2 linked regions of the Tardiphaga sp. vice304 genome follow. The protein of the gene in region 2 binds, or shares a complex with, the protein of the main gene of each other region. Links are inferred from orthologs where the notes say so. Each region holds a gene or a part of one and is shown on either strand. Other genes may lie near its edges.

Region 1 (3,836 bases), 180 kb from region 2 along the record:
TCTATGCGCTGTGGTCAGGTCTTGCCGTGCAAGGCGTGGTGGCCGGAGCCCCGCCGCGCGATAAAATCTTTCTCGCTTTTCTTCGCGCCGTCATTGGTGGATGGCCATCGGCGCGAGAGCACGGACGCATCGTTTAACCCGGTCAGCAAAAAGCCGCCCGGTTTGGCCGGGCGGCTTTTTATTGTTCGTTTGGGTCGAGTCTACTCGCCGTTGCCGAATGCGCGGGACCACCATCCGGCCTTGCGGGGCGCGGTGTCGGTACCGGCGTCCGGCTTGGCGGGCTCCGGCGCTGGGACGGGCGCTGGCGCTGCGACAGGCTCAGGTGCCGCAGCGACCGGTTCAGGCGCCGCAGCGACCGGGGCGGCGACGGGCGCAGCGGAGGAGCCGAAGCTGACCTTCTCGCGGACCGTCGAACGGCGGCGGGCGGCAGCCTTGTCGTCGTCCTGCGCAACGGCTTCCGGGGCCGGCTCCGGCTCCGGCGTAGCGACGGGCTGCGGCGGGGCGGTCGCGGGTTCGGCATTGAACGACGCCGGCTGCGCCGGCTCGGCCTGTCCGGCGATCGCTTCCGTCAGCGTCGAGTCATGCGGCCGCAGCGAGCTGCCGTCGTGCGGCACCGGACCGCCTTCGAGGTCGGCGACCGCCTCAGAGGCTTCGGAAGCCTGCAGCGGACCGAGTTCGTCGGCGATCGAGCCGACGACACCGTCTTCCGGACCGCCACGCCGGCGACGACCACCGCGACGGCCGCGGCGGCGCGGACGGCGCTCGCCATCGACCGGCTCGGCACGGGCTTCGCCGGGCACGTCCTCGGATTCCTCGTCGTCGCCTTCGGCGTCGTCACCGACGGCCTCCACGAGACCTTCGCTGGCGAAGGCGGCGGCTTCATTCACGTCACGCTCGGCCACCGGCCCGCCTTCGCGGGTCTCGCCGGCACGGCCACGACGACGCCGGCGGCGCTTGCGCTTGCGGCCATCGGCATCGGTGTCGCTGCCGGCGCTCTCGGCGGCGTTGTCGTCGTCGGCCGACCCATCGGCCGGACCATCGACCAGACCTTCGGTCTCCTCGGTCTCGATTTCGGCTTCGACCTCGAACAGGTCTTCATCGTCGAACGGCTCTTCTTCCAGCGGTGGCGGGAAGGCGGCGACCTGGGCGGCAAGGATGCCCTTGGCGGCTTCCAGCGTATGCACCTGGTCGCCGCGGTCGATCACGAAGGACTGCTGACCGGTGATGCTGGCGTCGGCGATCACGGCGAGCGTGACCTTGAAGGAGCTTTCGAGATCCCGCAGATGGCCGCGCTTGTGATTGAGCACATAGAGCGCGACGTCGGTGCGGGTGCGAACCACCATGTTATGGGTGGCACCCTTCATCAGGATCTCTTCCATGCCGCGCAGCAGCTGCAGCGCAACGGAGGAGACCGAACGGACGTGGCCGCTGCCGCCGCAATGCGTGCAGACCTCGGTGGAGCTTTCCAGCACGCTGGCGCGGATGCGCTGGCGCGACATTTCGAGCAGGCCGAAATGCGAGATGCGTCCGACCTGGATGCGTGCGCGATCCTGCCGCAGGCAGTCGCTCATCTTGCGCTCGACGGAGCGGTTGTTGCGCTTCTCATCCATGTCGATGAAGTCGATGACGATCAGGCCGGCGAGATCGCGCAACCGGAGCTGACGCGCAACTTCTTCCGCGGCTTCAAGATTGGTCTTGAGCGCGGTGTCCTCGATGTGATGCTCCTTGGTGGAGCGGCCGGAGTTGACGTCGATCGAGACCAGCGCTTCGGTCTGGTTGATGACGATGTAGCCGCCGGACTTCAGCTGCACGGTCGGCGAGAACATTGCGTCCAACTGGCTCTCGACACCCATCCGCGAGAACAGCGGCTGGCCGTCGCGATACAGCTTCACCGCGCGAACGTTCGACGGCATCAGCATGTGCATGAAGTCGCGGGCTTCCTGATAGCCAGCTTCGCCGGCGACCTGGATCTCGTCGATTTCCTTGTTGTAGAGGTCGCGCAGCGAACGCTTGATCAGCGAGCCTTCCTCGTAGACGAGGGTGGGCGCCTGCGACTTCAGCGTCATGTCGCGGACGGTTTCCCACATCCGGATCAGATATTCGAAGTCGCGCTTGATTTCCGGCTTGGTGCGGGAGGCGCCTGCGGTGCGCAGGATGATCCCCATGCCTTCCGGCACGTCGAGGTCGGAGACCACTTCCTTGAGGCGGGAGCGATCCTGCGCCGAGGTGATCTTGCGCGAGATGCCGCCACCGCGCGCGGTGTTCGGCATCAAGACGGCATAGCGGCCGGCCAGCGACAGGTAGGTGGTCAGCGCGGCGCCCTTGTTGCCGCGCTCTTCCTTGACGACCTGCACCAGCATCACCTGGCGGCGCTTGATGACTTCCTGGATCTTGTACTGGCGGCGCGGCCGGAAGGCGCGCTCGGGCACTTCTTCCAGAACGTCGTCGCCGCCGACGGATTCGACCTGATCCTCTTCGGCTTCTTCTTCCTCGTCTTCCTCGTCGTCATGCTCGTCGGCTTCTACGGCCGCGTGCTCGTCGTGGTGCACGGCGTCGTCGGCATGCGCCAGGTTCTTCGCGGCGGCGTAGGCGGCGTCATGATGGTCTTCATGGGCGTGGTCGTCGTGACCGTGATCATGCGCTTCGGTCGCAACGGCAGCCACCGGTTCGGCCAGTTCGGCGGCCGTTTCCGGCGCGGCGGTTTCGGCCACCGGCTGGTCCGGGTGGATTTCGGAAGCGGGGGTCTCGGAAGCGGGGGTCTCGGACGTCACGGCTTCAACGGCCGGCGTCGCGGCAGCGGGCGCCTCGGCGATCGAAGTCTCGGACACAGGAACCTCGGCGACGGGTGCCTCGGCATCGATCGGCGCAGCGTGGCTCTCGTGATGGTGGTCGCCGAAGGCTTCGCCGGTTACAGCGGGCTCGCCGTGGGAATGGTCACCCTCGGCATGGTCATGGGCGTGGCTGTGCGGCTGACCGTCGTGGTCATGCTCGTGATGCTCGCCGGCATGGTGGCCTTCGTCATGGGCATGAACGTGTTCGCCGGCGGGCGCGTCGAAAGCGGGATCGCGCGGCTGCTCGGCCTGTGACGGATCCTGCGCGACGACGTCGCTCTGCACGCGCTCGCCGCCGCTGCGGCGGCGCGAGTTGCGATGACGCGGGCGCTTGCTGCCGCGGCTGGAACGGTTGTCGGTCTCTTCTTCGGCCTCGCGATGGGCGCGTTCGTCGGCCTCGATCAGCGCCAGACGGTCGGCGACCGGGATCTGGTAGTAATCGGGGTGGATTTCGCTGAAGGCGAGGAAGCCGTGGCGGTTGCCGCCATATTCGATGAAAGCGGCCTGCAGCGAGGGCTCTACGCGGGTGACTTTGGCAAGGTAGATGTTGCCGCGAAGCTGCTTGCGCTGCGCGGTCTCGAAATCAAATTCCTCGACGCGATTGCCGCGGATCACGACGACCCGGGTCTCTTCCGCGTGGGTGGCATCGATCAACATTTTGTTGGGCATTTGGGGGCTCATGGCGGCGGAGGGCGCGCGTGGCGGCAAGCGCGAAGGGCGCAGCCGGGTGACGCAACGGTCCACCTGATTCGGGGGTGAAAGGAAGGCCGAAACGCAACCCGGGGCGCCGTGCCGATCGCAGACCCAGTGCAGGGCGACGCGCGAAGCTGAGGCTTCGCATCGGCGCAGGTCCCGTATAGGTCTTCGTCGGCATCACAGTCTGGCGCATCAAGCGTCGGCCCGTCTAAATCTCGGCGGCAATGGCGCCGCCTTTATTGCTGGCGTCCGGCGAAAGAGGTCGCCGGCTCTCGCCTATCCCGCGCGTAAAAGCGGGATAATCGGTCG
Region 2 (7,603 bases):
CCGGTAATCGCGAACCGATCATCCTGATGGGACACTCGGCCGGCGCCGACGCCACGATCTCGATCGCACGAAGGCTGCAAGACGCTGGCGTGCCGGTGGCGCTGATCGTCAATTTCGATCCGGTCAGCCCAGACCCGGTGCCGCCGAACGTCAAGCAGGTCGTGAACTATTATGTACCGGCCGGCTGGGGCGCAGCGGTCGCCGCCGACAAGAAATTCAAGGGCCAGCTCGCCAACGTCAACGAAAACGCCACCACCAACCACTTCTCCATCGACAAGGACGACGGTCTACAGCGCCAGACGATCGCCCGCGTGCTGGCCGTGACAGGCGGCGGTGGTGCTCGCCGCGGGCCGGTGAAGAAGAAGCCGGCCCAGCAGATCTCGGCCGCACCCGCGCAGTAGAACATTGCGAAACGAGCGAGCCGCGGCGAGAAATCGTCGCGGCTTTTTTTGCGCGTATCACGCAGACGCTGTCCAGCTCAAACGATCAGCACGTCGTGGGACGTCAGCGGCGCGACCACCCCGGTCAACGTGATCGACGCGTCGTGGCCGAGGTCGATCAGCGTGTCTTGCCCGACCACCTGCACCGAGAGATGGGCGAGATCGACGGCCACCGATGAATCGATCTGGATGACGTCATGGGCGGCGCCCTCGCCGGTCCGGAAATTGTTGATGACATCGTGCCCGGATGGCTGCCTGAAGACGAAAGTGTCGCCGCCGGCGCTGTTCATCACATCGTTGGCCGGCGTTGACGTCAGCGTCACGCCGGAGGTGTAGGCGGTCATGGTGTGGCTGCCGTCGTGGTTGTCGAAGGTCGTGGCCAGCCGCTGCCCGGTCGCGCTGAAATCGTCGTGTCGTGCCGCATAGGCCTGCCCGGTGACACCGAAAATATCCACATGCCGGGTGCCGTCGGCGTGCCGCGCCGTCTCAGTGGCGAGCGTGCCGTCGGCCAGATAGTTCGACTGCAGGAACGATCCGTCCTTCTGCGTCACGGTCTGCTGGTCGAGGTGTCCGCTGCTGTCGTACTGCGCGAGCGTCCGGACGCCGTCGATCATCGTCTGCCGCAACGCCAGCGAACCATCGTCGCGAAATCCTTCGGTCAGCACGCTGATGCCGGCGGCATCGCGAACGACATGCTCCGTTGTATAGGCCTTGCCGACTACATCGTAATTGGTGATGTCGCGCGTGCCATCGACATGACGCTGGATCTCGCTGCTGATTTCGCCGTCCGCGGTAAACGCCGACTGCACCCAGGACCCATTCTTCTGCGTCACGGTCTGCTGGATCAGATGGTCCGAGCTGTCATACCGATCGAGATGGACGACCCCGGCCGCATCCACGGTCTGTCTCATGACACTCGACCCGTCGGCGCGAAAGCCCTCGACCAGGCTGGAATGCCCCGTGGTGTCGATAGTGGCGTGCAGCGACGCGTAGTCCTTGCCGACGATCGCACTGTCATAGACGTCGCGCGTGCCGTCGGCATGGCGGACCGTCTGACCGGTCACATGGCCGGCGCTATCGACCGCGTCGAAATGGAAACGATCACCAGCCAGCGCCGTGGTCAATGGCGGAATGATGCTGTCGGAGCCGACCGTGGCATTGGCAAATTTCAGCACTTCGACATTGCTGATGCGGTCGCTGCCGTCGCGACCGGCAATCCTGTCGGTCACCACGATCGTGGCGCCTTCGAAGCTGACGTCGTAATAGCTGGCATTGCCGGAGAACACGGCCGTATCGATGCCGCCGCCGCCGTCGATCACATCGTTGCCGCCACCGCCGGTGATGACGTCATTGTCGGAGGCCGCGCCGACGAACCAGTCCTGATGCCCGCTGGTGTCGAAACTGATGGTGCGGACATAGAGATCGAACGAGCCGGGCGAACTGGCGTTGGTTGCCTGGGACGGCGACAGCGCCACCCCGTTGATGGCAAAGTCCTTGACGTGCAAAGCGCGCCCGGAGGCCGAGTTGATCAACTCGATGGCAACGCTGCCGACCTGATCGGGGTTGTCGAAGGTCACCGCATAGGTCTGGTAACCCTGGGGATCGGTGGCCGGCGTGAATTCCATCACGCCGGAGACCGCGACGCCGTTGACCAGAATTCGCGCCTGCGCGCCGATCCCTGCGACCACCGAACCGTAGGCGGTGATGGTCACCGTCGTCGTCGTCAGTTTCTCGGTGACATCGGGCCCGCCGACGATGGTGTCGTTGCCGTCGCCGCCGCGGATCAGATCGCCGCCTGCGCCGCCATGGATCGTGTCATTACCCCGGCCGGAATCGATCACGTCGACAATCGACGAGCCGGCAACGACGAGGTCGGGCACGACACCCTTGCCGTTGAAATACTGCGACACGACGTCCTGCGCCGGCTTGCCCTGCACGGAATAGCCGGTCGGGGAATGGTTGCCGTTGAGGTCCCATTGCCAGAACTCGACGCCCTGCAGCCAGTCGCCGCCATGCGCTGTCCAGACCTGGAAGAAGGCGTTGTAGGCATCGGCCTGCTCGGCGAGATCTGCGGGCGCCTTGGACGAACCGCCGCCGGGATTGATCGCCGTGCCGTCGATGCTGCGATAGCCGACCTCGGTCATCAGGATCGGCTTGCCATATTCCAGCGACAGCGAATGCAGGAAATCGACCGGCGATTTGTAATCGAAGGCGGCAGCGTAATACGGATTGAACGGCACCTCGGTCCAGGCATGGACGAGATCGGCCACCGTCGGCGTCGTGCTGGCGGTCAGCGGCGGATAGGTGTTGACGCTGATGGTGTCGAGCTGGCTCCAGAAACTGACCTTGGAGGCCTCGTCGGTGGCCGCCGAATAGGTGAGTTCACCGTGGTAGACCGAGCGAACGGCCGAGATGAGATCGGTCCATTGCGGCAGATACCGCGCGCCCGAGAGTTTGCTCATCTCGTTGCCGATCGCAAAGGTCGCCACGCCGCCCTGCTCCGCGATGTCAGCCAGATGCACGATCTCCGCCTTGTACGACGCGAAGAACGCATCGACGTGGGCGGGCGCAAGGCTGCTCGAGATGGTGCTGTCGAGCCCGGTGATGCCGGCCTTGAGCACGACGTCGAGTCCCGCCGCATGCGCGGCCTGGAATCCGGCGAGAAGGCTGGCATCGCTTTCGGTCTTGTCGGGATGGGCGATGACCGTGCTGCCGGTCTTGCTGTCGGTCCAGATCCGGACCGTCAGCGCGACCGAGTTGGATCCCAGCGCTGCCACGTTCTGGAATGCCTGCGCGGCGGACGCGCTGCCGAACTGGCCGTTCCATTCCGATAGCGCACCAAAACCTTGAACCCGAAAAATCCCCGCCATCGATGCCCTCCATCCCGGTGTGACGGATAGGGTCAGGCCGTGACGTGTTTGTTAAGAGACCAAGGTTCGTTCAAAACAAGTGCGCAGGAAAACGCCTGCAGTTCCGGTGGCGGAACTGCAGGCGTTAGAGTGACGTCTCGATGACGAAACGACGATCGTCGCCGGATAAACGCGTGGCGATTACACGTTCACAGGACGCACGTTACGCGAGCGCCTTCAGCGCGGCGCGGCCGGCATATTTCGCCTGCGTGCCCAGTTCCTGCTCGATGCGCAGCAACTGGTTGTACTTGGCGACGCGATCCGAGCGCGACAGCGAGCCGGTCTTGATCTGCCCGCAATTGCTGGCGACCGCGAGGTCGGCGATCGTGGAGTCCTCGGTCTCGCCGGAGCGATGCGACATCACGGCGGTGTAGCCGGCCTTGTAGGCCATCTCGATGGCCGACAGGGTTTCGGTCAGCGTGCCGATCTGGTTGACCTTGATCAGGATAGAATTGGCGCGACCGTTCTTGATGCCGTCGGCCAGTCGCGTGACGTTGGTGACGAACAGATCGTCGCCGACCAGTTGGCACTTGCTGCCGATCAGGTCGGTCAGTTCCTTCCAGCCGTCCATGTCGTCCTCGGACATGCCGTCCTCGATCGAGACGATCGGATAGCGCGACGCCAGATCGGCGAGGTACTTCGCCTGCTCCGAACCGCTGCGGGTCTTGTTTTCGCCGCCATAGACATAGGCGCCATCCTTGAAGAATTCGGTGGCGGCGCAATCCAGCGCCAGCATGACATCCTTGCCCGCGCTGTAGCCGGCCTTGTTGATGGCGGCCATCACGAAGTCCAGCGCCTCGTCGGCCGACTTCAGATTGGGCGCGAAGCCGCCCTCGTCGCCAACATTGGTGTTGTGGCCGGCCTTCTTCAGCTCGCTCTTCAGCGTGTGGAAGATCTCGGCGCCGCAGCGCAGGCCTTCCGAGAAGGTGGCCGCGCCCACCGGCATGATCATGAATTCCTGGAAGTCGATCGGATTGTCGGCATGCATGCCGCCATTGATGATGTTCATCATCGGCACCGGCAGCGTGCGCGCCGAGGTGCCGCCGACGTAGCGATACAGCGGCATGTCGAACGATTCCGCCGCCGCCCGGGCGACCGCCAGCGAGACGCCGAGGATCGCGTTGGCGCCCAGCCGCGACTTGTTCTCGGTGCCGTCGAGGCCGATCATGATCTCGTCGATCTGGATCTGCTGCTCGGCGTCCATGCCGCCGATCGCGTCGAAAATCTCGCCATTGACGGCCTCGACCGCCTTCTGCACGCCCTTGCCGGCGTAACGCGCCTTGTCGCCGTCGCGCAGTTCCACCGCCTCGTGGGCGCCGGTGGAGGCGCCGGAGGGCACCGCGGCACGGCCCAACGACCCGTCTTCCAGAATGACATCCACTTCGACCGTGGGATTGCCGCGGCTATCGAGAATTTCGCGGCCGATGATGTCGACGATGGCGGTCATGGGAGCCTCTTTGGCATGCGGGGTGGATGGTGCGCCGCTTCTACAGCAAGCGACCGGGTGGGAAAAGGCCGCGCAGGGTGACGGCGGCCTGCCAATTGGCTAGAACCACGACAACGGAGACCCTGATGTCCAAAGCCCCCAAAAAGACGCCCGAATCCAAGCCCGCCAAGCTCGACCCGTCCGGCCTGCAACTCGGCCATGAGGTGACCTGGCCGACCACCCCCGAGCAGGCCAGGCTCGACCGGGTACCGAATCCGCAGGCCGACACCAATTACGTGGTCCGCTTCACGGCGCCGGAATTCACCTCGCTGTGCCCGGTCACCGGCCAGCCGGACTTCGCCCATCTGATGATCGACTACGTGCCGGGCGACTGGCTGCTGGAGTCGAAATCGCTGAAACTCTACGTCGCCTCGTTCCGCAACCATGGCGCCTTCCACGAGGACTGCACGGTCTCGATCGGCAAGCGGATCGCCGCCGAGGTCAAGCCGAAATGGCTGCGAATCGGCGGCTACTGGTACCCGCGCGGCGGCATCCCGATCGACGTGTTCTGGCAGACCGGCAAACTGCCCAAGGGCATGTGGATCCCCGACCAGGGCGTCGCACCGTATCGCGGCCGGGGGTGACGTAGCGCACCGCCCAGCCAATCACCTGGCTGTATTCCAGGGGTTTTGACCCTGATCAATCAATCCCGTCGGCGCTGGTCTAGTCTACCCACCAGTGCAACGGTGGATGGCTGATCAATGACGGAAGTCCTGACGACCAAGCCGAACACGGTGGAGGCGATCTGGCGTGCCGAAGCCGCACGCAAAGCGGCCGCTGCGCGCGACCATCTGGCTCAGATCATCAGATCAAAGGTCGATCATGAGCCGGTTCGGGAAAAGATCACCGTCCGCAATCTCAATTTCTACTATCAGGATGGCATCCGCGCCCTAAGGGACGTCTCGCTGCCGATCTATACCAACCGCGTCACGGCTTTGATCGGCCCCTCGGGCTGCGGCAAGTCGACCCTGCTGCGCGTCTTCAACCGCATGTACAGCCTTTATCCCGGACAGCGCGTCGAGGGCGAGGTGCTGCTCGATGGCAAGAACATTCTGGCACCCGATGAGGATGCCGCCGTGCTGAGAACGCGGGTCGGCATGGTGTTCCAGAGACCAACACCGTTTCCAATGTCAATCTACGACAACATTGGATTCGGGATCGGCCTCAACCGGAATATTTCCAAAGCGGACATGGACCTGGAAGTCGAACAGGCGCTGCGCCGCGTCGCGCTGTGGGATGAGGTCAAGGACCAGTTGCGCAAAAGCGGCCTCGATCTTTCCGGAGGACAACAGCAGCGCCTCAGCAGCGCCCGCGCCATCGCCCTGCAGCCCGAGGTGCTGTTGCTCGACGAACCGTGTTCGGCGATCGATCCGATCTCGTCGGCCAAGATCGAGCAGACCATCGACGAACTCAAGCGCGATCATACGATCGTGATCGTCACTCATAATTTGCAGCAGGCCGCGCGCGTGTCCGACTATGCGGGCTTCATGTATCTCGGCGAACTCAGCGAATTCGGATCGGTCAGCGAAATCTTCCTGACCCCGAAAGATCCGCGCACGCAGCGCTTTGTCACCGGGCGATTTGGCTGACCTTGTCGATCTGGCTTCTGCATCCGCCGGCATGCTCGGCCTGAGCAAGACCGCGCAGGCAGAAGCCCAGCGCATCGATGATCGTCGATGCAGTCAGCAGCGGCCGCGCAGCTTGCCAAAGCAAAGATTGTCAATGACACGGACGATCAGGACTATCCTCTGCCCCATGGAGCAGCAAATCTCATGCAGTGACATCGCTCGGGCACCGGCCTTGCTGTGCCGGAGAACAACTAACCACCGCCGTGCGCCTGCCCGAACGAGATCCGACGCCGGCAACCATCAGCCTAGATCTTAAAGGGCCGCTGACGATCGAATTCCAGCATTTCCTTGCCGATGACCGTATGGTTGGGGGATTGGCTCGGCGGCAGCTCCTTCTGGACCGCCCGATGGAAGGCGCCGTAGTCGCCGTCGAATTTGCCGCGGTTCCAGACCCGCAGGAGCTTTTCGGTGAACGCGCTGTTGAAGGTGCCGTCGAGCGAATACTGGTTGTCCTGACAGCCCGAGATCAGGCGAACGGTCGCGAGTATATCGCTGGCTTCGCTGGAGGAGGCAGCGCCCGTCCGCTGCAGATCGTCGTAAAACGCGATTGTTCTTATAGGTGCGGCTTGCGATGGGCGGCGGCATGAACTTGTATTTGGGCGGTGAAGCGCTGGGCGCGGTAGGATCGCCCACCCATCCCGATGCCAGCGCCGCCATATAGAACGTGCTCTTGAGCATGGTCCCGCTATGGCAACTATCCGAAAGTACGAAACCGCGTACACCTGCGGACAACCCCCGATAGAGCTGGTAGATCTCGTCATCGATGAGTTGGCCGTCATACAGGCACCAGGTTTCGTCCTGCCCGTCGGGCTCGTCGCCGTTGATATCGGGCAGACGGCCGCCGTGGCCTGAATAGGTCAGCAGGAAGATATCGCCGCTCTGCAATTGCTGCGCGTCCTTGCTCAAGAACGATATCACGGTGTCGCGCTTGGCTTCTGTCGTAAGTGCGATCCGGGCCTGGTAGCCGCAGGCCTCTGCGATTTCCTTCATCGATTCGGCGTCCGCCTCGCAGGCGTTCAGCGCGCCGTCCCATCCGGCATAATGCGTGGGGTCGATGGCGTTCAATCCAAGATGCAGCGAAATACCACGCGCCATGGCGCTCTCTCCTGTCTAGCCGTCTGCTGTTGTAGCTCGTTCGGT

What was found. The genes of interacting proteins can lie anywhere in the genome.
Region 1: the proteins of eno (region 2) and FNL56_RS15350 are in contact, whole or in part, in a solved structure (PDB 2FYM), measured with the Escherichia coli proteins. The link is inferred for Tardiphaga sp. vice304 from one-to-one orthologs.

What each region holds. Positions count from the first base shown.
Region 1 is NZ_CP041402.1:3,233,437-3,237,272, forward strand. It holds FNL56_RS15350 (Rne/Rng family ribonuclease), read right to left. Parts: upstream 3,501-3,836; coding sequence 201-3,500; downstream 1-200. Other genes in the region: FNL56_RS15345 (TetR/AcrR family transcriptional regulator), read left to right, coding at 1-137. UniProt on the Escherichia coli protein: Endoribonuclease that plays a central role in RNA processing and decay. Required for the maturation of 5S and 16S rRNAs and the majority of tRNAs. Also involved in the degradation of most mRNAs.
Region 2 is NZ_CP041402.1:3,049,816-3,057,418, reverse strand. The notes cover bases 2,655-5,585. They hold eno (phosphopyruvate hydratase), read right to left. Parts: upstream 4,797-5,585; coding sequence 3,513-4,796; downstream 2,655-3,512. Other genes in these bases: pstB (phosphate ABC transporter ATP-binding protein PstB), read left to right, coding at 5,537-5,585; queF (preQ(1) synthase), read left to right, coding at 4,922-5,419; FNL56_RS14520 (glycoside hydrolase family 113), read right to left, coding at 2,655-3,310. Outside these bases: FNL56_RS14525 (thioesterase domain-containing protein), read left to right, coding at 1-401; more of FNL56_RS14520, read right to left, coding at 479-2,654; more of pstB, read left to right, coding at 5,586-6,424; FNL56_RS28840 (caspase family protein), read right to left, coding at 6,709-7,224; FNL56_RS14495 (hypothetical protein), read right to left, coding at 7,574-7,603. UniProt on the Escherichia coli protein: Catalyzes the reversible conversion of 2-phosphoglycerate (2-PG) into phosphoenolpyruvate (PEP). It is essential for the degradation of carbohydrates via glycolysis.